Regions from separate parts of the Myxococcus sp. AB025B genome, predicted to be linked through region 1. Evidence: riboswitches for the same ligand, from Rfam matches in the RefSeq annotation. Region 1 holds a riboswitch; each other region holds the start of a gene.
The links. A riboswitch is a leader RNA that binds a small molecule or an ion and turns the genes downstream of it on or off. The one in region 1 is predicted to bind cobalamin.
Positions count from the first base shown of each region.

Region 2: linked by a shared signal. The riboswitch ahead of FL311_RS09240 (aspartate aminotransferase family protein) and the one ahead of FL311_RS32955 (hypothetical protein) in region 1 are both predicted to bind cobalamin.
Region 3: linked by a shared signal. The riboswitch ahead of FL311_RS31110 (TonB-dependent receptor) and the one ahead of FL311_RS32955 (hypothetical protein) in region 1 are both predicted to bind cobalamin.
Region 4: linked by a shared signal. The riboswitch ahead of FL311_RS31540 (acyl-CoA thioesterase) and the one ahead of FL311_RS32955 (hypothetical protein) in region 1 are both predicted to bind cobalamin.

Region 1 is NZ_SRLW01000267.1:1,776-6,469, reverse strand. It holds gene FL311_RS32970 (FHA domain-containing protein) at 1-324, opposite strand, end outside; gene FL311_RS32965 (ubiquinol-cytochrome c reductase iron-sulfur subunit) at 476-967, opposite strand; gene FL311_RS32960 (cell surface protein) at 964-1,692, opposite strand; gene FL311_RS32955 (hypothetical protein) at 1,689-3,065, opposite strand; cobalamin riboswitch at 3,250-3,466, opposite strand; gene FL311_RS32950 (MXAN_6577-like cysteine-rich protein) at 3,486-4,694, opposite strand, start outside.
Region 2 is NZ_SRLW01000040.1:29,470-34,163, reverse strand. It holds gene FL311_RS09245 (aldehyde dehydrogenase family protein) at 1-160, opposite strand, end outside; gene FL311_RS09240 (aspartate aminotransferase family protein) at 157-1,521, opposite strand; cobalamin riboswitch at 1,786-2,000, opposite strand; gene FL311_RS09235 (MDR family MFS transporter) at 2,183-3,976, shown strand; gene FL311_RS09230 (adenylate/guanylate cyclase domain-containing protein) at 4,082-4,694, opposite strand, start outside.
Region 3 is NZ_SRLW01000239.1:72-4,765, forward strand. It holds partial or broken gene FL311_RS31110 (TonB-dependent receptor) at 1-852, opposite strand, end outside; cobalamin riboswitch at 911-1,158, opposite strand; gene FL311_RS31115 (FHA domain-containing protein) at 1,168-1,689, opposite strand; gene FL311_RS31120 (hypothetical protein) at 1,766-3,025, opposite strand; gene FL311_RS31125 (tol-pal system YbgF family protein) at 3,022-3,900, opposite strand; gene FL311_RS31130 (RNA polymerase sigma factor) at 3,897-4,493, opposite strand; gene FL311_RS31135 (hypothetical protein) at 4,538-4,694, opposite strand, start outside.
Region 4 is NZ_SRLW01000244.1:9,683-14,376, reverse strand. It holds gene FL311_RS31555 (DUF4130 domain-containing protein) at 1-475, opposite strand, end outside; gene FL311_RS31550 (FHA domain-containing protein) at 564-1,532, opposite strand; gene FL311_RS31545 (S1C family serine protease) at 1,520-2,860, opposite strand; cobalamin riboswitch at 2,980-3,219, shown strand; gene FL311_RS31540 (acyl-CoA thioesterase) at 3,345-3,764, shown strand; gene FL311_RS31535 (hypothetical protein) at 3,930-4,601, opposite strand.

The DNA of each region.
Region 1 (4,694 bases):
GTCCACCATCTCCGTGGCGGCGTTCTCCACGGTGTTGGGCTGGCGCACCGCGAGCGTGTTCTCCCCCAGCGCCACGGAGTCGCCGGGGGACAGCTGCCGGGAGCCCTGCAGGGGCGCGCCGTTGACGCGGCTGCCGTTGCGGCTGCCCAGGTCCTCGATGCGCAGGATGTCCGCCTCCACGTAGAGGCGCGCGTGCCGGCGCGAGACCAGGTCTCCACCCAGCACGATGTCGTTCTCGTCGGCGCGGCCCAGGCTCGTCACGCCCTCGGGCAAGTCATAGGACGTGTCGAAGTAGCCGGGCCCGTTGATGATGATCTGCCACATCGAATCCCCGACATTACACGACTCTCTCTCAACGTAAGAGAGGGAGACCTGTGCCCCGGAGGGGGACGGGGCTGACCCGGACTCCCGGCGCGAAGGCCCGTCGCCGGGTCAGGACTGACAGTGCGCCGGGACGTCCCCTCGGGTGCGGGGCTCAGCGCGGCCGGTGGATGAAGACGGACGCGCCTTGCCGCACCGCGGTGAACGCCGCCAGCGGGCGCCGGGCCGGGCCCTGGAGGACGGCGCCGTCCAGGGCGAAGCGCGAGCCATGACAGGGGCACTCCACCACGCCCTCCCCGGGCCGCCAGTCCACGCCGCAGTCGCCGTGCGTGCAGATGCGCCACAGCGCCACGAAGCACCCGGGCGTCGTGTGGACGAGCAGCACGTCCAGCAGGGCCTCGGGCGCGTGCACCCGGGCGTGGCCTCCGGGGGAAGCAAGGCCCGGATGCGCTTCGAGCCGCACCTCCACCCAGCCGTCGGCGGCGGTGCCGGGCTGGGGGAGGTCGGAGCAGGAGGCACCCTCGGGCGGTGGGTCCAGGACGATGGCCTCCCGCCAGTCGCCGCCGCACCCCGCGCCCAGCGTGGCCAGGGCACAGCCGCCCCGGGCCAACGTGAGGAGCGCGGCGCGGCGGTCCAGGTCCGTCATGGCGCGGCGGTCAGCGACACGCCGTTGACCACGGCGACGGCGTCCAGGTCGAACCCCGCGGAGGTGCCCGCCGAGCCGTTGGTGCCCGCGTCGACGATGCGCACGTAGCGCGCCCGGGCGAGGCCCACGGTGGCCAGGTCGAACCCGTCACCGCCGGCCACGGCGGGGTCCGTGGCGCTGATGCCCGCGGCGGGGTTGGCCGTCACGGGACGCACGCCCGCGCAGCCCGGGTAGTTGTTCGTCGCGTCCGAGGGGGCGCAGGGGAACTCGTGCCACTGCACACCGTCGTCGCTCACCGAGACGCGGCCCCGCTCGGTGAAGGCGCGCGGGCCTCCGGCGATGAGGAAGCCGTTCTCGAAGACGAGCAGGTCCACGCCCGGCCCATCCACCACCGCGATGTCCGTGAAGCGCAGGGTGATGGAGCCGCCCTGCCCCAGCGAGAGGACATCCAGCGAGCCGCTGTCCAGCCCCGCGCCCACCGGCGCGCCCAGCACGATGGACGGGAAGCGGTCCTGTCCGAAGCCCGCGCCGGGGCCGGGCAGGTACTCGACCACCTCGTCGGCGTACGGGTCCGCGGGCCGCGAGGGGCTCGCGTCCGTGCCCGAGTCACCGGGCCCCGCGTCGTCGTCCGTGACGGGAGCCTCGTCCCCACCGCACGCGGACAGGCTCAGCGCCAGGGCAAGCACGGCGCCGCGACCGAACCACGAGGAGGCGCGCGCGCTCACGGCGCCACCTGGAGGCGCACCAGGCGCCGGCCGTTGCGGTCAGCCACGCCGACGAGCACGTCGGAGCCGAGCGCCTTGAGCATCCGCACCGTGGTGCACTGGTTGACGTAGGTGAGCACGGGCACGCGCGCGCCCACCGTCACGGCGTCATTCGCGCCGACGGACAGCGCGTAGCGGGACACGTCGGTGGCGACGAAGTCGTAGTCCGGGGGAGCGTAGGCGCCGCGGTTGAGCACCACGCCACCGCCGAAGGCCGCGACGTCGTTGAAGTCGCTGCCCACGTCGACCTTCGCCTGGGTGCCCAGGTCCAGCGGCGTGCCGCTGGTGATGGCGGTGGCGAGCGTCGTGGGCGCCACGCCGTGGAGGACGTTGACGAAGTTCTGGTCGAAGTAGCCCAGCGCGGCGACGCCCGTGTCCGTCACGGCGGTGAAGCCGCTGCCCACCACGTCACCCTGCGGGAAGTTGACCGCGCGCACCGTGCCCATGGGGTCCGTGGACGTCACGAGGCCATAGACAGCCAGGTCGGAGGCCGAGCCCAGACCACCGCCGTTGACGAGCACCGCGCTCAGCTCCCCGGACGTGAAGGCCGCCGCGGAGAAGTTCTTGGGCGCGACGACGAAGCTCGAGTTGGCCGGCGTGGCCAGGTCATACGCGGCGACGTTGCCCGGCGAGCCCGTGGCGCCCAGCGTGTAGCCGGTGAAGACGCGCAGGCCGTCGTTGATGACGTAGCCGTTCGGGTACACCGTGGCGCCGCCCTCGCGGTCCGCGGGGGTGATGATGTCGAAGAGCTTCGTGGTGCCCGGCAGGAGGTCGGGCCAGGTGCCCAGCGAGTACAGCGCGGCGTCCTTGCCCCGTCCCTGGATGCCGTAGAACGCATACGTGGGGCCCGGAGAGGCGCCGAGCGCGAGGATGTCCGGCGACAGCGCCACGGACTCGGCGGCGACGAAGCCCGGCTGGAGCACGAGCGTGCCCAGCTTCGGGTCCAGCGGCACCGTCGCGCAGTCGACCACCACGGGGCCGGCATCCGGCTCACCCGCGTCCGGCGCACCTGCATCCGGCTCACCCGCGTCGGGCGTGCCCGAGTCGGGAGTCCCCGAGTCGGGCTGACCCGCGTCGGGCTGGCCGGCATCCGGAGTCCCCGAGTCCGGCTGACCCGCGTCGGGCGTGCCCGAATCCGGCGTGCCCGCGTCGGGTGTCGGGGTGGTGGGGGCAGGCTCGGTCTCGCACCGCTCGTCGACGCAGACCCACTGCTGTCCCGCGGGGGCCTCGCCATTGTCGGCGCGGCAGTCGAACGGGTCGACACACTCCGGGTTGCAGCCGGTGCCGAGCAGGGCCACGGCGAAGGAGGCCACGGCCAGTGATGCGGACTTCATCCAAGGTTTCGCGCGCTTCGATTCAGCCGTCTTCATCTGCGTCCTCGTCCCTCTCCGCCCCCACGGGCGGGTGGGCTTCCAGGAGGACGCGGTCGAAGGCGGGCACCCGGGCACCCCACGGTGCGCGGTGAATGGGCTGACGCCTCCGCCGCCTCCCCTCGGAGGCCTCGGTGATGTCCGTGCCCAAGGGGCACGGGTCCACGGCAGGTTTTCGGACTCGCAGGCGCGGGAGCCCCGGAGGGCGCCCACCTAGTGGCCGTCGCTTCCCAGTCCCGTGAGGGACCAGTGCTTCCATGACGGCGGTCGTTCCTGCACACCGCTGCGGGGCAGTCCCGGATTCGCACCGGGTTCCCTAGAGCCGCCGTGGTTCGCACGACGGCACCGAGGACGCGGCCGGGATATGGCGGGTGACAGGCATTGTCAATGGAGCGCGGTGACGTCGATGGCGTTGGACACGGGGCGTCGAGGGTCCACCGGGCACGCCTCCAGCGCGGGGCCCTTCGCGGTGGGCGTGGAGGAGCCCCTGCGCTCGGTGAGGGTGCCATCACCGACCTCCACGACGAAGACGCGGCCCGCGTTGGTGTCCGCCAGGTACACCGCGCCCCGGGACACGGCGAAGCGGCTGGCCACCGACAGCATGCAACCCGGTGCGCCGGGCTGACAGCCGGGATTCAGCGCGTAGGAGGCCACGGGGACATCGTTCTTCACCAGCACCAGCCCCGTGGAGCGCACGGACGTGGCGAGGTAGCCGTTGGCCGTGTCGTAGATGGCCTCACCGATGCAGGCGACCACGAGCTGGTCACCAACGGCTTCCACGTAGCCCGCGTTGAGGCAGCGCTCCTTGCCCAGGTCGATGGCGCTGACGGCGCCGGTGGCGGGGTCGATGCGCGCGAGCATGCCGGGCCCGTTGGGGCGGTAGTCATTGGCGGGGTTGAGGTTGGTGAGCGCCACGTACACGTGGGTGCGCGTCGCCGTCACCGAGAACGGCAGGGGCATGGAGCCCGTGCCGTCGAAGGGCTTCAGGTCGAGGCCGGTGAGCGACAGCGTGTCCACCTTGCGCGGCTGCGTGGGGTCGGAGATGTCCACGCGCGCCACGGCGTTGCCGTGCTGGAAGTTGGAGCTGCCGGTGCCGAAGAGCGGGATGTAGAGCAGGTCGCCGAAGCGCGCGAGCGCCTGCGGGCTGGTGTTCGGGCCGAGGTTCAACTGCCCCACGGTGCGCAGGCCCAGGCCGTTGCCGTGGGACGGGCCGTCACGGCGGAGCACCTGGAGCGTGTTGTTGACCGAGTCGATGACGTACACGTGGGGCGGGTCCACGAGGATGTCATTGGGGGAGCCGGACACGACGCCCAGAGAGTCCTCCTCGACGAGCGCGCCCAGGTTGCCGCCGGGGGCCTGGAGCAGCTTGCCGTTGGTCATGTCCGCGCCGAGCACGAAGCCATCCCAGGACGCGAGCGCCTGGATGCCCGCGCCGAACTCACGGCGAGGTCCGAGCTGGTCCGTCCCGGCCTGGAGGCCCACGAGCTGCCCGTTGGTGAAGCACGCGGCCACGACGTCGTAGGTGCAACGTCCCGCGCGGCAGGACTGCGCGTCGGGGCACACATTGCCGCAGGCGCCGCAGTGGAGCGCATC
Region 2 (4,694 bases), on a different contig from region 1:
GGCTCTGAAGCAGATCTCCGCTCCGGAACGCCTCGCCGCCGAGCCACGACGGCAGCTCTCCGCCCAGCTTCGAGCACACGGCGGTGAGCGCCTCGTCGAACCGCGCGTGCAGCGCGGACAGGTCCGCCTCCAGCACCGAGTAGGTGATGCGGAAACTCATGACGCCTCCTGGAAGAAGTGGTGGATGCCGCGGGCGAGCGTGTCGACCAGCTCGTCGACCTCCGCCTCGGTGATGACCAACGGGGGGCCGACCATGAGCAGGTCCCCGTTCGTCCCGTCCGCGTGGCCCGTGTTGGACCAGAGGACGAGCCCTCGCTCGAACAGCGCCGCGAGCAGCCGCTCGATGACCTTGCGCGCGCGCGGGAAGGGGCGCTTGCTCGCGGTGTCCTCGACCAGCTCGATGCCGGCCATCAGCCCCACGCCCTGCACGGAGCCGACGTGCGGCAGCGCGCCCAGCGCCTCACGCAGCCGGCGCTGGAGGTGCGCGCCCACGCGCTCGGCATGGGCCACCAGGTCGTGCCGCTCGTAGTAGTCGAGCACCGCCAGCCCCGCCGCCGTCATCGCGGGCGCCTGGAGGTAGGTCTGCGCGTGCATGAAGCCGCCCGAGCCCCGCCGCAGCTCCTCCAGGTGCTCCTCGCGGATGAGCAGCGCGCTCAGGGGCGCGTAGCCCCCGCTGATGCCCTTGCCGAGCACCAGCACGTCCGGGGTGAAGTGGAACAGGTCGCTGGCGAAGAAGCGGCCGGTGCGACCGCAGCCGCACATGACCTCGTCGGCGATGGTGAGGATGCCGTACTCGCGGCACACGGCGCTCACCCGCTCGAAGTACCCGGGCGGCGGAGGTGACGCGCCCGCGGACGAGCCGATGACGGGCTCCGCGATGAAGGCGGCGATGGTGTCGGGGCCCTCGCGACGAATCGTCTCCTCGAGCAGCCGCGCGTAGTGCTCGGCGCCGTCCTGCGCGTAGTCCTCCAGCCCGGAGCGGTACGGGTACGGCGCGGGCGTGGTGACGACCTCCGCCAGCAGGGGGCCGAAGAAGGTCTTGTAGTGGGGCCGGCCCGACAGCGAGAGCGCGTACAGCGTGTTGCCGTGGTAGCCGGGCACGCGCGCGATGACCTTGCCGCGCTGGGGCTGGCCTCGCTCCACCCAGAGCTGACGCACGAACTTCACCGCGGCCTCCACCGCCTCGGAGCCCGAGCCGAGGAACGCGGCGCGCGTGAGCCCCTGGGGCGCGAGGGCGCACAGGCGCGCGGCGAGCTCCTCGGTGACGTCGGTGGTGAAGTGGGTGCCGTTGACGTAGGCGACGCGCAGCAGTTGCTCGTGGATGCGGTCCGCCACCTCGCGGTTGCCGTGGCCCACGCTGGCCACGAGCGCTCCGGCGGAGGCGTCGAGGTAGCGCTTGCCGCTCGCGTCGAAGAGGTGGACGCCCTGGCCGTGCGTCACCACGGGGAAGTCGCGCGCGAGGTTGCGCAGCAGCACGTTCCCCTCGGGGTAGCGCACCGTGTGCCTGGCTTCGTCCCGCATCGTCCGTCCTCCACGCAGCGCGGACGACCGGAGGTCGCCCGACAGGGCTCCCGCGCGGAAGAAGGGCAGTCACAATGCGCGCGTGAGCGCACACCAGGCCCCGACTGGAGCCCACGGACCGACCTTCGCCCCCACGGGCGACTGGAGACACGGGGGATGGAGGTCGGAGAAGTCGAGCGCGCGTGAGGGCCCGTCGAGGCACGAGCGCCGCTCGAACCTTCCGGCCGTCCCACGCGGCTCCAGGTCGAAACCGTCCGTGGATTTCTCCCACGGTCGGATGCGGGCAGGTCTTCGGGCTCGTGAGCGCTTCGGCCTTGGGGGCCGGCTTCCTACGACTCGTCGCTTCCCAGCTCCACGAGGGAACCAGTGCGGATGACGAGGCTCGTTCTCACTTACCGCTGCGGGGCAGCCCCGGATTCGAACCGGGTTCCCTTTTAAGCTCGGACCGAGGTCCGGGCACCAACATGGGGCGGTATGTACTGTCCGCCTCTTCGGACTGTCAAGCGAAGCGCCGGTGCGCGCTCGACGCGCGTGGACATGACGGCTGGCGGTGCTCAGGGATGTTCGACGAGCGACCTGCCGTGCATGAGCGCTGGCGCATCCGGTGCGCAGGCGTCACCTTCATGGGTGGCTCTTGCGCGCCGGAGGACGCCCCGAGACCATGGCCCCGTCCGCCACGCCCCCCGCCGCCGCGCCCTTCACGGTCACCCGTGCACAGCGGGTGTTCACGATGTCGGGCGCGCTGCTCGGGCTGCTGCTCGCGGCGCTGGACCAGACCATCGTGGCCACGGCGGGGCCGTCCATCCAGGCGGACCTGGGCATCTCCCCCGCGCTCTATCCGTGGCTGACGACGTCGTACCTGGTCGCGTCGACGATGATGGTGCCCGTGTGGGGGAAGCTGTCGGACCTCTTGGGCCGGCGCGTGGTGCTGGCGGCGGGCATCGTCGTGTTCCTGCTGGGCAGCTTCCTGTGCGGCGTGTCGCGCTCGACGGTGACGCTCATCCTGTATCGCGCGGTGCAGGGGGTGGGCAGCGCGGCGCTCTTCACCGCGTCGCTGTCGGTGGTGGCGGACCTCTATCCGCCGCGCGAGCGAGGCAAGTACCAGGGCCTGTTCGGCGCGATGTTCGGCCTGTCGAGCGTGGTGGGACCGCTGGCGGGAGGCTTCATCACGGACCGGCTGGGCTGGCACTGGGTGTTCTTCATCAACCTGCCGGTGGGCGCGGTGGCGCTCGCGCTCGTGCTCTCGCGCATGCCGGCGCTCAAGCCGCCGGGAGCCTCGCGCGGGAAGCTGGATGTGACGGGCGCGGTGCTGCTGGCGCTGGCGGTGGTGCCGCTCTTGCTCGCGCTCAGCCTGGGGCGTGGCGCGGAGCAGGTGGCGCACGGTGGCGGCTGGGCGTGGAGTTCGTGGCAGGTGCTGGGGTTGTTCGCGCTCGCGGCGGTGGGGACGGGGTTGTTCCTGCGCGAGGAGAGGCGCGCGCGGGAGCCGCTGCTGGACCTGAAGCTGTTCCAGGACCGGACGTTCGCGCTGGGCAACGCGGCGGTGTTCGTCATCGGCGCGGTGTTCCTGTCGGGCGTGGTGTTCCTGCCGCTGTTCATGGTGAACGTGGTGGGGCTGTCGGCCACGCACTCGGGGCTGACGTTGACCCCGCTGACGTTGGGCGTGGTGGCGGGCAACATCCTGAGCGGTCAACTGGTGTCACGCATCGGCCGGTACAAGGGATTGATGCTGGGCTCGCTGGTGGTGTTGATGGTGGGCTTCACGGTGATGGGGTTCACGCTGACGCCCACGTCGACGCAGACGGAGGTCACCGTGAAGATGGTCCTGGTGGGCGTGGGCCTGGGACCGTCGATTCCGCTCTACACACTGGCCATCCAGAACGCGGTGTCACCCCAGCGCATCGGCGTGGCCACGGCGATGGCCACGTTCTTCCGTCAGCTCGGGATGACGCTGGGCGTGGCGCTGCTCGGCGCGGTGTTCGCGACGACGCTGTCGCATCAACTGGGCACCCGCGTGGCGAGCGCCACGGAGGGACTGCCGCCGAAGCTGCGCGCCGAGCTGGCGTCCGCGGTACCCGGTGTCGGAGGCAGCGAGGCGGGCCCCGCGCAGTCGGCCTTCCAGGCGGAGAAGGTGAAGGAGCGCGTGCGCGCGGAGCTGGAGGCCGAGCGGCAGGCCCTTCAGCGCCCGGAGGTACGGGAAGCAGCGTCCTCTGATGCGAACGCACGCGAGCAGCCTGCGGCGGAGTCAGCGGTTTCCGCTGTGGACGCGAAGGAGCAGCGGGCGATGGAGGCGGTCGACCGGACGGCGCTGGCGCTGAAGGAGTCCTTCACGCGGGCGGTGGAGGCGGTGTACCGCTGCGCCATCTTCGTCGCGCTGCTCGCGTTCCTGGTGACCCTGAGGCTGCCTGAGCAACCCCTGCAACGCGGGCGCGCGCGTGCAACGGCGCCCACGGAGTGAGCTCGGCGGCGCGCAACGAGCACGGAGGCGGACCGAGCCGACACTGTGTGAGCACACGGGAGGGGTGTGCCGGGTGTCACCGCCACGGACCGGACAGCGCCGGGCTCACGCGGCGGTGAGCGCGGAGGACTCCGAGTCGAGCGTGTAGATGCGCACGGGGTGGGGCACGCCCTTGACGGGGTGGTGCCCCAGGTCCTTCACGTCGCCACGGTAGTGGGAGACGAAGGACTCGGAGAGGAGCACGGGCTCGTTGAGCCCCGCGCACAGGCCCGCGATGCGGCTGGCCAGGTTCACGGCGGGGCCGATGACGGTGAAGTCGAGCCGGTCCGACGCGCCGATGTTCCCGTACATCACGTCGCCGACGTGGAGCGACGCGCCGAACTCGTAGGTGGGCAGGCCCCTGCGGCGGCGCGAGGCGTTGTCCTGCTCGCTGGCACGCACCGCCTCGTGCACGGTGCGCGCGGCGGCGGCGCAGCGGTCCTCCACGAGGGCGTGGTCGTCGATGCGGAAGATGGCCAGCACGGCGTCGCCCATGAACTTGAGCACCTCCGCGCCGTGCGAGTGGAAGGCGCCGACCATCGTCTCGAAGTAGGCGTTGAGCAGCTCGAGCAATGCGTCACGGGGCAGCGCATCCGACAGCGCGGTGAAGCTGCGCAAGTCGCTCAGGCAGATGACGGCGGAGGTCGTCTCGCCGTCGCCGCGCCGAATCTGTCCCTGG
Region 3 (4,694 bases), on a different contig from region 1:
CAATGACAGCCGGTCCAGGTCCTGTCGCCCCGCGGACTGGGGGTTCTGTACCGTGCCCGGAATCGCGCGGTCCTCCAGCGACAGCTCGGACAGCACATCCAGCCGCGAGCCACCCGGGAGCCGCCGCCGATACCGCAGCAGCACGCCTCCCCCCTTCGCGTCGTTGCGCGCGCGCGCCTCCGCCGTGACGGGGTTGTCCGGCACCGCGGGCAGCTCATCCAGCTCGTACGCGAAGTCCCCATCCGAGCGCCCCGCGTGCAGCAGCACCAGCGCGTTCCCGTCCAACAGAGGCCCGGTGATGGCCACGTGCCCCAGCGCCGTGTTCCAGCTCCCGTAGACCACCTCTCCACTGGCCCGCACGTGCGACGACGGCGCGCGCGTGACGATGTTCACCGCGCCGCCGAGCCCTCCCGAGCCATAGCGAGCCCCCGCGCCCCCGCGCAGCACCTCCAGTCGCTCCACCAATGCGGCCGGCACCTGCGACAGGTCCGCCATGCCGCCCGCGCCGTTGAGCGGGATTCCATCCAGGAACACCAGCACCCCGTTCGACGCGGCGCCGCGCACCACCAGGCTCTTGCTCTGCCCGTAGCCACCCGAGTCCTGCACCGCCAGCCCCACCGAGCCCACGAGCAGCTCCGCCGTGTCCCGCGCCTCGCCCGCATGCTCGCTCGCGTCGATGACGGTGATGGCGCCCGTGGGGTCGCGGCGCTCGGGGGCGTCGGGAGGCGGCGGCGCCTTGCCTCGCACCACCGTCGCGGGCACGACGACGTCGTCCGTCGCCTGCGCGCGCGCTCCGGAAGGCAGGCTGAGCGCCAGACACACCAGGTGCCCGGCGAGGAAGGTGCGCCGCATGCTCCGCCTTCCGCTCTCTCCATCGAAGAGAGAAGGCCGTCCGCACGTGCCGCCACGCGACACGTCCGCACCCTCGGGCAGGTCTCCTGGCTGATGGACTCCAGCTCCAGGCGCACGACGCGTCTGGCTGGAAGGGGGCTTCCGCCTTCCCCCGGAGCGTCCGCCTGGACACCGCCGGAGTGGCGACAACCGAAGTCCCCGGCCCTGACCTCAGGGCTGCCCATTCACAGTGGCGGGACCGCGCCGGAATCGCACCGGCTTCCCTCTTGAAAGCCCGACATGGGCACCCAAGGGCGCACCCCTTCTAGGAGCTGACTACCAGCGCGTCAAGCGCACCCGGGACGACACGTCGCACGCGCGCGCGTAGGACTCGAAGGCGCTCGCCTGCAGGAACACCACCTGTGCGCTGCCCAGTCGCAGCGACGCCTGGCTGAACAGCGGCGTCGAGCGCCCCGGCACAATCAGCACCCCCTCCACGAAGGTGCCGCCGTGGCTCTCCAGGTCCGTCACGCTCCACACCTCGGTGTGCGGTTCCGGACGGAAGCGCGCGTGCTGCCGCGACACGGTGGGCTCCGGCAGGACGATGTCGCACTCGGGGCTGCGGCCCACCATCACCTCGGGGCCGCGCCCGGGGAAGCGCGGACACAGCTCGAACACCACGGGCTCCATGACCCGCGAGGGAATCGGCACCTTCAGCGTCGGCGGCTCCACCTGCGCCACGGAGCGCGGACGGCTCGGCATGGAGTCCCACACCAGAACGGGCCACCCGACCTCCCGCAGCAGGGCTTCGCGGTCCTCCTGGAGCCGGGACATCAGCGCGGACAGACGGTGGAGCACGACGAGCCCTCCAGGCCGGGAAGGTGTGCACGCAAACCTGTGCACGCCTCCTCGCCCTGTCCACCCCCCCTTTGCGTCACTCCACGGTCCCGCAGGCGCTCGCCAGCGAGAGGATGTCGGAGTCGTAGTGCAGCGCCAGCGTGCCGGACGACTCGATGTGGCGCACGAAGACGGAGCCGAACACCTCCGCGTTGCCGCTGAGCGTCAGCGTGGCGCCGGGCGCGTAGAGGTTTCCCGCGAGCACGCTGCCCGCGGAGATGCCCAGCGTCCCCGTCCCCGCGGCGTACACGCGCACCTTCGCCGGCGCGTCCACGGACCCCAGCAGGAGCTGTCCGGCCACCGTCATGTCGCCGCCCACGAACAAGTCCAGCTCCCCCGGCGGCACCACCTCCACCGAGAGCCGCTCGCCGATGACGACGCTGTCCCGCACGAAGAGCGCGGTGCGCTCGCGCACCACGAGGTTCAGCCGGCCCTGGCCCTCGATGCCCGTCAGGAAGAAGCGCCCGCACGGCAGCTCCAGCGTGCGCTCGCCGGTGAAGCCCTGCAGCGCCGTGGGCTCCAGGTCGATGACGTCGTTGTGGTTCTCGCGGGCGTGGTTGGCGATGAGGCCCTGGATGTCCACCACCGACGCGGTGTCCCCGCACGCGCACGGCGACACCGAGTCCACCGGCTCGCGCAGCACCTCGGCGGCCGTCACCGTGCCGGACATGCTGCGCTCCGCGGGCACCGCCAGCTTGCCCGCCACGCTCAGCGACGCGAGCCCCACGTCGCCGCGCACCCACGCGTCCCCCGTCACCTGAGCGGACACGTTGCCGCTGAGCGGACCGCCGCTGTACAGCCCGCCGCCCACCGACAGGCCGCGCCCCAGCAGGATGCCGTCCGCGCCGCCCGCGCTCAGCCCGCCGCCAATCGTCAGCGTGTCGTTGGCCGCGACGCCGCCGTTCGTCGCCACCGCGCCGCCCTTGCCGCCCGGCACGTACTTGCCCAGCGAGCTCTTGAACGCATCCGTGGTGAGCGACGCGCTGAAGGCCAGCCGCTCGCACGAGCACAGCGCGTAGCGGAAGGCCCGCTCGGCCAGGTGCCCGCTGCACACCTTCGCGCCCGTGAGGCTGTCGCCCACCAGGAGCAGCGGCCCCGTGGACGCGCAGAAGGCGGTGTGGTCATCGGCGGGCTCCTCGCCCTCGCCCGTCGTCGGCCCGCCGTCCGACGAGGCCACCGGCCCCGCGTCGTTGCGAGGCGTCTCGATGAAGGCCACCGGGTCCTTCACCTCGCACGCGCTCCAGGCGCCCACCAGCCCCAGCACGCAGAGGACCTTCGTCACGTTGGCGCGACTCATCGACCTGAGACCTCCTTCAGCCGCTTCCGGGCCGCCACGGCATGGGGCGAATCGGGGTGACGCGCGAGGAAGTCCTCCAACGCGCGCACCTCGCCGTCCCGGTCCCCCAGCGCGCGCAGCGCCTCGGTGACACCGTGGCTCGCCTCTTCTTCCAACAAGCCCCCGGGCCAGCCCTTCAGGGCCTCCTGGTACTGGCGCAGCGCCCCGCGCGCATCGCCCAGGTGCTCCAACCTCAACGCGCCCGAGGCCACGCGCGCGACGTACGCGGACATGCCCTGGGGCTCGGCCCGGATGACGCGCAGGTAGAGCGCCTCGGCCGCCTTCCACTGCCCGGTGGCCCGATGCGCGTTGGCCCGGCGCAGCAGGTCCTCCGGCGCGGGCGCGGCGGACGGCGCGCTCATCCGGGGCTTCACCGGAGCGATGGGCTCCAGAGCGACCGCATCGGGCACCTCCGGAGCCACCCCCTCCGGCCCTGGAGGCACGGACCGCTCTCGCGCGACCTCACCGGGCAGCGACGGCACGCGCGGCTCCGGCGCGAGCACCTCGGGCACGGGCACGACGGGCTCGGCGCGGGACATCATCGGCGCGGAGGGAGCGATGACCGCGGTGTCCTCCGGAGCAGGAGGCTCCTGGCGACGCCAGAGCTGCCAGGTCGCGACCGCCGCGGCGCCGACCACGAGCAGGGCCCCGCCCATCCACCAGTGCGGCCGGTGTCGCCGACGCGGGGGCGGCGACGGCGCGTCCATCGCGGCCAGGAGCGCGGCCTGCACCAGCGCGGCGGACTTCTGCCGCGACAGCCGGCGCGCGGGGCCGGAGCCGTCATCCAACGGCGCGAGCAGCGCGTCCGGCCCGTCCTCATCCACGAGCCGACTCATGCCGCACCTCCCTCCGGAGCGCCACCCGCCTCCGTGGCCAGCGCGCGCAGCGCCGTGCGCCCCAGCCGCAGGCGGCTGCGAATCGTCTCGAAGGGAATCCCCAGCTCGTCCGACACCTCCGGCACGCTCATGCCGAGCACATGGTGCAGCACCATCGCATGCCGCTGCTCGTCGGGGATACGGTCCAGCAACATCACCATGCGACGGCGGTGGACGTACTCGTCCGGCGGCGCGTCCTCGGACGGCACCGCCATCAACTCGGTCGGCTCCTCGCCCCTGCGCGCCTCGGTGCCCCGGGCGCGCCGGAGCCACGCGAAGGTGGTCCTCGCGACCACCCGGTCCGCCCACGAGTGGAACGGCCCCTCTCCCCGGTACGAGGGCAGCCCCCGGAGCAGCGCGATGAGCGCCTCCTGGGCGATGTCCTCCACGTCCCCGTCGCCGTGCACCAGGTAGCGCACCAGGTTGCGCACCCGGGGCAGGAGCTCCAGCAGCAGGGACTCGGCGGCCTCCTTGCGCCCCTGGATGGCCGCCTGGATGCGCGGGTCCACTCCAGGTCTTGCCCTGCCGATGGCTTCCGGACCCGTGCTCGTCATCGACCCCATGGAGGGAGGCCGAGGCGAAAACGGGTCATCACCGCTCATGGCAGCAGCACCAGCGCCAGGGACGCCCTGGGCCGGATGGCCCAGCCCTGATTGCGCGGCACGAAGTTTCCGTTCTCGGAGTAACCCAGCTCCGGCCGCCCCACCGCCGCGTCGGCGGCCACGGACAGCTCCACGGCGAGCAGCCGCGAGAAG
Region 4 (4,694 bases), on a different contig from region 1:
AGCGCCCCACGAGGAAGGGCGCGGCCAGCCGGACGACGAGGTGCTCCGGCCGGTACCACGCGACATGGCGCGCCTCTCCATCCGAGGCGGCGCGATGGAACCGGACGCGAATCACCAGCTCCCGCAGGTCCCGCCGCACCGCGCGCTCCATGCGCCGCAGCCGCTGGACGTCCCGGTCCGCGTCCTTCTCCAGGAGGCGCCGCTCACCGTGCGTCAGCCGCCACAGCACGCGGTACAGCAGCGCGAAGCGCTCCGCGTCCCGGTGACAGACCACCTTCTCCGCCAGGGACAGGAAGTCCGCGGGCAGCGCCGGGACCGACCGGGCGCCACCGCCGGACAGGAGCGGGTCCACCCACTGCGTCCACGCCTCCTGCCCCTGTTCGAACTCCACCCGGTCCGGAGGCATGCCGCGCACCAACAACCCACGCGCCACCTCCCGGAACGACGACAGCTCCGGCGCCACGCTCACTCGCACCTGGACCTCCTGGTCGCTCAACCCCCCGAGCGACGCAGGCTACCTTCCAGGTCTGACACCACCATCCCACCCGGGACGTCGCCGAGCGCTACTCCTCCTTGGCGAGCGCGTCCACCTGCTCCTGGAGCCCGTCCAGGTCCTCGAAGAAGGACTCCACGGGCTGGGCGCGGGCCACCCGGAAGACGGGCGGCAGCAGCGTGCGGGAGAAGTCCAGCGACGTGCTGAAGGGCTCGTTGCCCAGCAAATCATTCGCCCGCGACACGGCGCCGAAGGCCAGCGTCACCACGACGAGCACCCGCACCAGCCGCGCCGGCTCCCACCGCGCCACATAACGCAGGTGCCAGAAGAGCCCCCAGCCCATGAGGAGCAGGAACGTCGCGTGGTACACCCAGGAGAGGCTCGCGCCCAGGCCCAGGCTGAAGCCCAGCGCGGCCACCAGCAGCGGCAGCGCCACGGCGCCCAGGAGCACCAGCGCGCCGATGGTCGCGTGCGCGCGGTAGTGGAAGTGGCGACGGGAGATGCGGCTGGCCACCGCCCAGCCTCCGGCCCACAGGAGCGTGAGCGTCAGGGGCATCACCAGGGCCACCGTGAGCTCGCCCCAGTCCGTGCGCGCGTAGTTACCCAGGTAGGACGCCAGCGCGCTGAACAGCAGCAGGGACAGCATCGCCACGGGGAAGGCGCGCGGGTGCTCGAACACGCGCTCGCGGGGCTCGCCGGACACGGTGCTCACCACCGTGGGCGCCACCGCGTGGTTGCGGGCCCGGAAGCGCAGCACCGTGTCCCCCACCGCCACGCGGGTGTCGGGCGCCAGCTCCAGCTCCGCCAGCTGCGTCCAGGGCTGCACGCGCCAGGTGCCGTTGTCGCTGCCGACGTCGCGCAGCACGAGCGCGCCGTCCTCGCGGCGGTCGATGCGCAGGTGCTCGGCGGAGACCTTCGGGTCATCCAGGATGACGTCGTTCGAGTACGCGCGGCCCACCGTGGCCGGGAAGCGCTCCAGCCGGTGACGCGTGTGGACGGAGTCACCCTCCAACACCTCCAGGAAGATCACTTCGTCCACGACAGCCCCTCCAGGTAGCGGCGCGCCAGCTTGCGCGCGTTGTCCGCCGTGAAGCCGCCCAGCGTGAGGCTGGTGTCCACCCCGCTGGTGCTGGCGTTGAGCGCGGCGGCGCGTAGCACCAGGTCATAGAGCCCCGGGAAGCGCTTGTACGCGCGCAGGCACATGGCCGCGCGCACGGGCAGCCCGCCCACGTCCACGAACTCGGATTTGCACCGGAAGTTGGTGACGTCCTCGCGCGAGGCCTCCACCGTGTCGGGGTCCTGCGAGAACAGCGCGGTGTAGAGCGCGGAGAAGCGCAGCGCGCCCAGCTCCTGACTGGAGGCCTGCTGATGCAGGAAGGCCACCACGCCGGTGCGGTGCCGCGAGGACAGGTAGATGTCCTCCTCGGACGAGCACTGGTAGTTCGTCACGGTGTACGGCACCTCCGGGTCGTGCGGCGTGTCACCCCAGCACTTGAGGAAGGGAATCCACCGCCCCGGGACGTGGTAGCTGCCCAGGGTCTGCTTCGGCAGCGAGGCCGCGAGCATCTGCTCGGTGAGCCGCTGCTGGTTCTCGATGAGCTGCGCGCGCACCGTCTCCAGCAGCGCGGGCGTCGCGTCCGGCGCCATCTTCAGCGCCCGGCCGAGCAGCGTCCTCGCGCGGTGCACCGGCACCAGGAAGCCCAGCTGGTTGCCCATGGTGGCCACGTTGACGCCCACCACCGTGCCCTGCCCCGTCAGCGTCGGGCCGCCGCTCATGCCCGGGTTGATGGCGCCGCTGAAGTGCAGGCGCTCGTAGAGCGAGTCCTGGATGAAGCCGTTGTACGTGCCCTCGACGATGGTGGTGCCCAGGTCATGGGGGTTGCCCATGGCGAACAGGCGCGCGCCCTGGGGCGGCTCGCGGTCCTCCAGGACGAAGAAGTCCTTCACCGGCTCGTCCATGCGGATGACGGCCAGGTCGTGCACCACGTCCACGTCCACCAGGCGCGCGGGCACGGGCTCCCCGCCGGTGCGCAGCACGAGCTGCGCGGTGTAGTCCTCCGGGTGGAGCACCACGTCGGAGACCACGTGGTAGTTGGTGATGGCGTACCCGTCGCCCGAGACGAAGAAGGCGGAGCCGATGGACGAGCGCGTGCCCGAGCGGCGCTCGATGATGCGCACCTGGGCGACGCGGTTCTGGATGCGCTGGAAGAGCTCGTGGGTGGCCGGGGGCAGCACGGCCGGAGGCGGCTCGGGCGCGGGAGCGGGCACGACGTCGGGTTGGCTTCGGACGGCGGAGGGCGCGCCCGGTTCCGATGGGGCGACGGCCGGCGCCTGCCCCAGCACGGCGACGAGGAGGAAGACGAACATGGATGCCGCGCACGCTATCCCAGCGCCGCGCGCGCGGGGGTACCGAGTGGCGGGGGCATGAGGCCTCCGGTGCGCTCGTCGACCCACCTGCCCTGTTGGCGGCGCGCCGGGCAGCGGGTAGGGTCCGCCCCGCCCGAGGTGCCTCGTGGGGGTCCACGAGGTTTAGCAAGGGAATCCGGTGTGAATCCGGAGCTGCCCCGCAGCGGTCAGTGGGAACGAACGCCGTCGAACACACTGGTCCTCGGCAGGCGAGGGCTGGGAAGGGACGGCGCCTAGGACGCCAGCACGCGCCGCGATGAGGGGCGGGTGGTGGGAAGGCCCACGGAGCCCGAAAACCTGCCTCGAGCCCATCTGGGACGCGGACAGCGCCCCGGGTGGCGCTTCGCCCCCGACCTTCGCGGGAAGGTCAGGCCATCCATCGCGGCCCACCGCCGCCCTCGGAGGTCTTCATGTCCGGGGAGGCCCGTGGGCCAGGAGTCCGTCCATGAGTCACATGCAGCCGTCCCGCCCCTCCTCCGCCACCGAGACGCGGATGGTGGACATGGTGTTCCCGGATCAGACCAACCACTACGGCACCCTCTTCGGAGGTCAGGCCCTGAGGTGGATGGACATGTCCGCGTTCATCACCGCCAGCCGCTACACGCGCCGCACCGTCGTCACCGCGTCCAGCGAGCGCGTGGACTTCCACATGCCCGTGCAGCAGGGGCAGCTCGTCGAGCTGGTCAGCCGTGTGACGGCGACGGGCCGCACCTCCGTCACCGTGGACGTGGAGATGTTCGCCGAGGACCTGCTCACGGGCGCGCGGGAGCTGTGCACGCGCGGGCGCTTCGTGCTCGTGGCGCTGGATGAGCACCGCAAGCCCACCGCCGTGCCCCCGCTCTTGCCCGAGCCGGGTGCGCAGTGACGTGAAGCACTGAGACGCAATGCGCGCCGGAGCCGGCTCCTCGGGCTCTGGCGCGATCTTCACGAGGTGGCATCACGCGAGGCACGCGTGGATTCGCCTCGTCTCCGAAGCGGCCCGCTCGCGGCACCCTCCAGTGGACTCACCCGGGCGCGAGCCGCGTGGCGGTCACGCCTCGGAGGCCCTCCGCCCCGCGCGCCCCCGGCGCCACGCCGCGTAGGACGCCACCAGCGCACCGGCCAGCGCCCCCGCGAGCGCGCCCAGCAAGCGCCGGGGCACCACGCCGGGCGTCGTCGTCGGCTCCAGTCGGAACGTCTCCAGGGAGGCCCGGACGCTCGGCGCCAGCACCTCCCAGCGCACCGCGGGCGCGCTCACCACCACCACCGCGTGCCGCCCCTCCGACGCGAGCCCCGCCACCAGCACCGTGCGCGTCTGCCCCGCGTCCCGCAGCGTCCCCAGCACCTCCACGCGCGGCGCATCGCCTCCAATCCGGTCCACCCGCTCCGGCGACAACACCACCCCCAGCTCCCGCTGGAAGTGCTGCATCACCGCCGACGCGAAGTCGTCGCGCTCGGAGGGGCTCGCGGAGAAGCCGCGCTCCACCACCGACACCAACATCGTCGCCGCCTCCGGGCCCTCGCCATCCGCGAGCGCCGCGGACAAGGCCCTCGGCGTCTCCGCGTCCAACGTCACCGCCCCCGCCACCGAGCCCGTGTACGGCTCCCACCGCACCATGTGGAACCCCTCGGGCGGACGCAGCACGTAGCCGTCGCGACGCAGCTCGGTGCCGAGCGCGCCCGACAACAACAACCACCCTCCTGCCACCCACGAGAGACTCACGCCGCGCAGCATAGGTCCCCTGTGCCCCGGACGCGGCCACTCGCGTGCCGGGCCGCATGAACCCATGGATACCCAGAAGACACGGCTTCACGG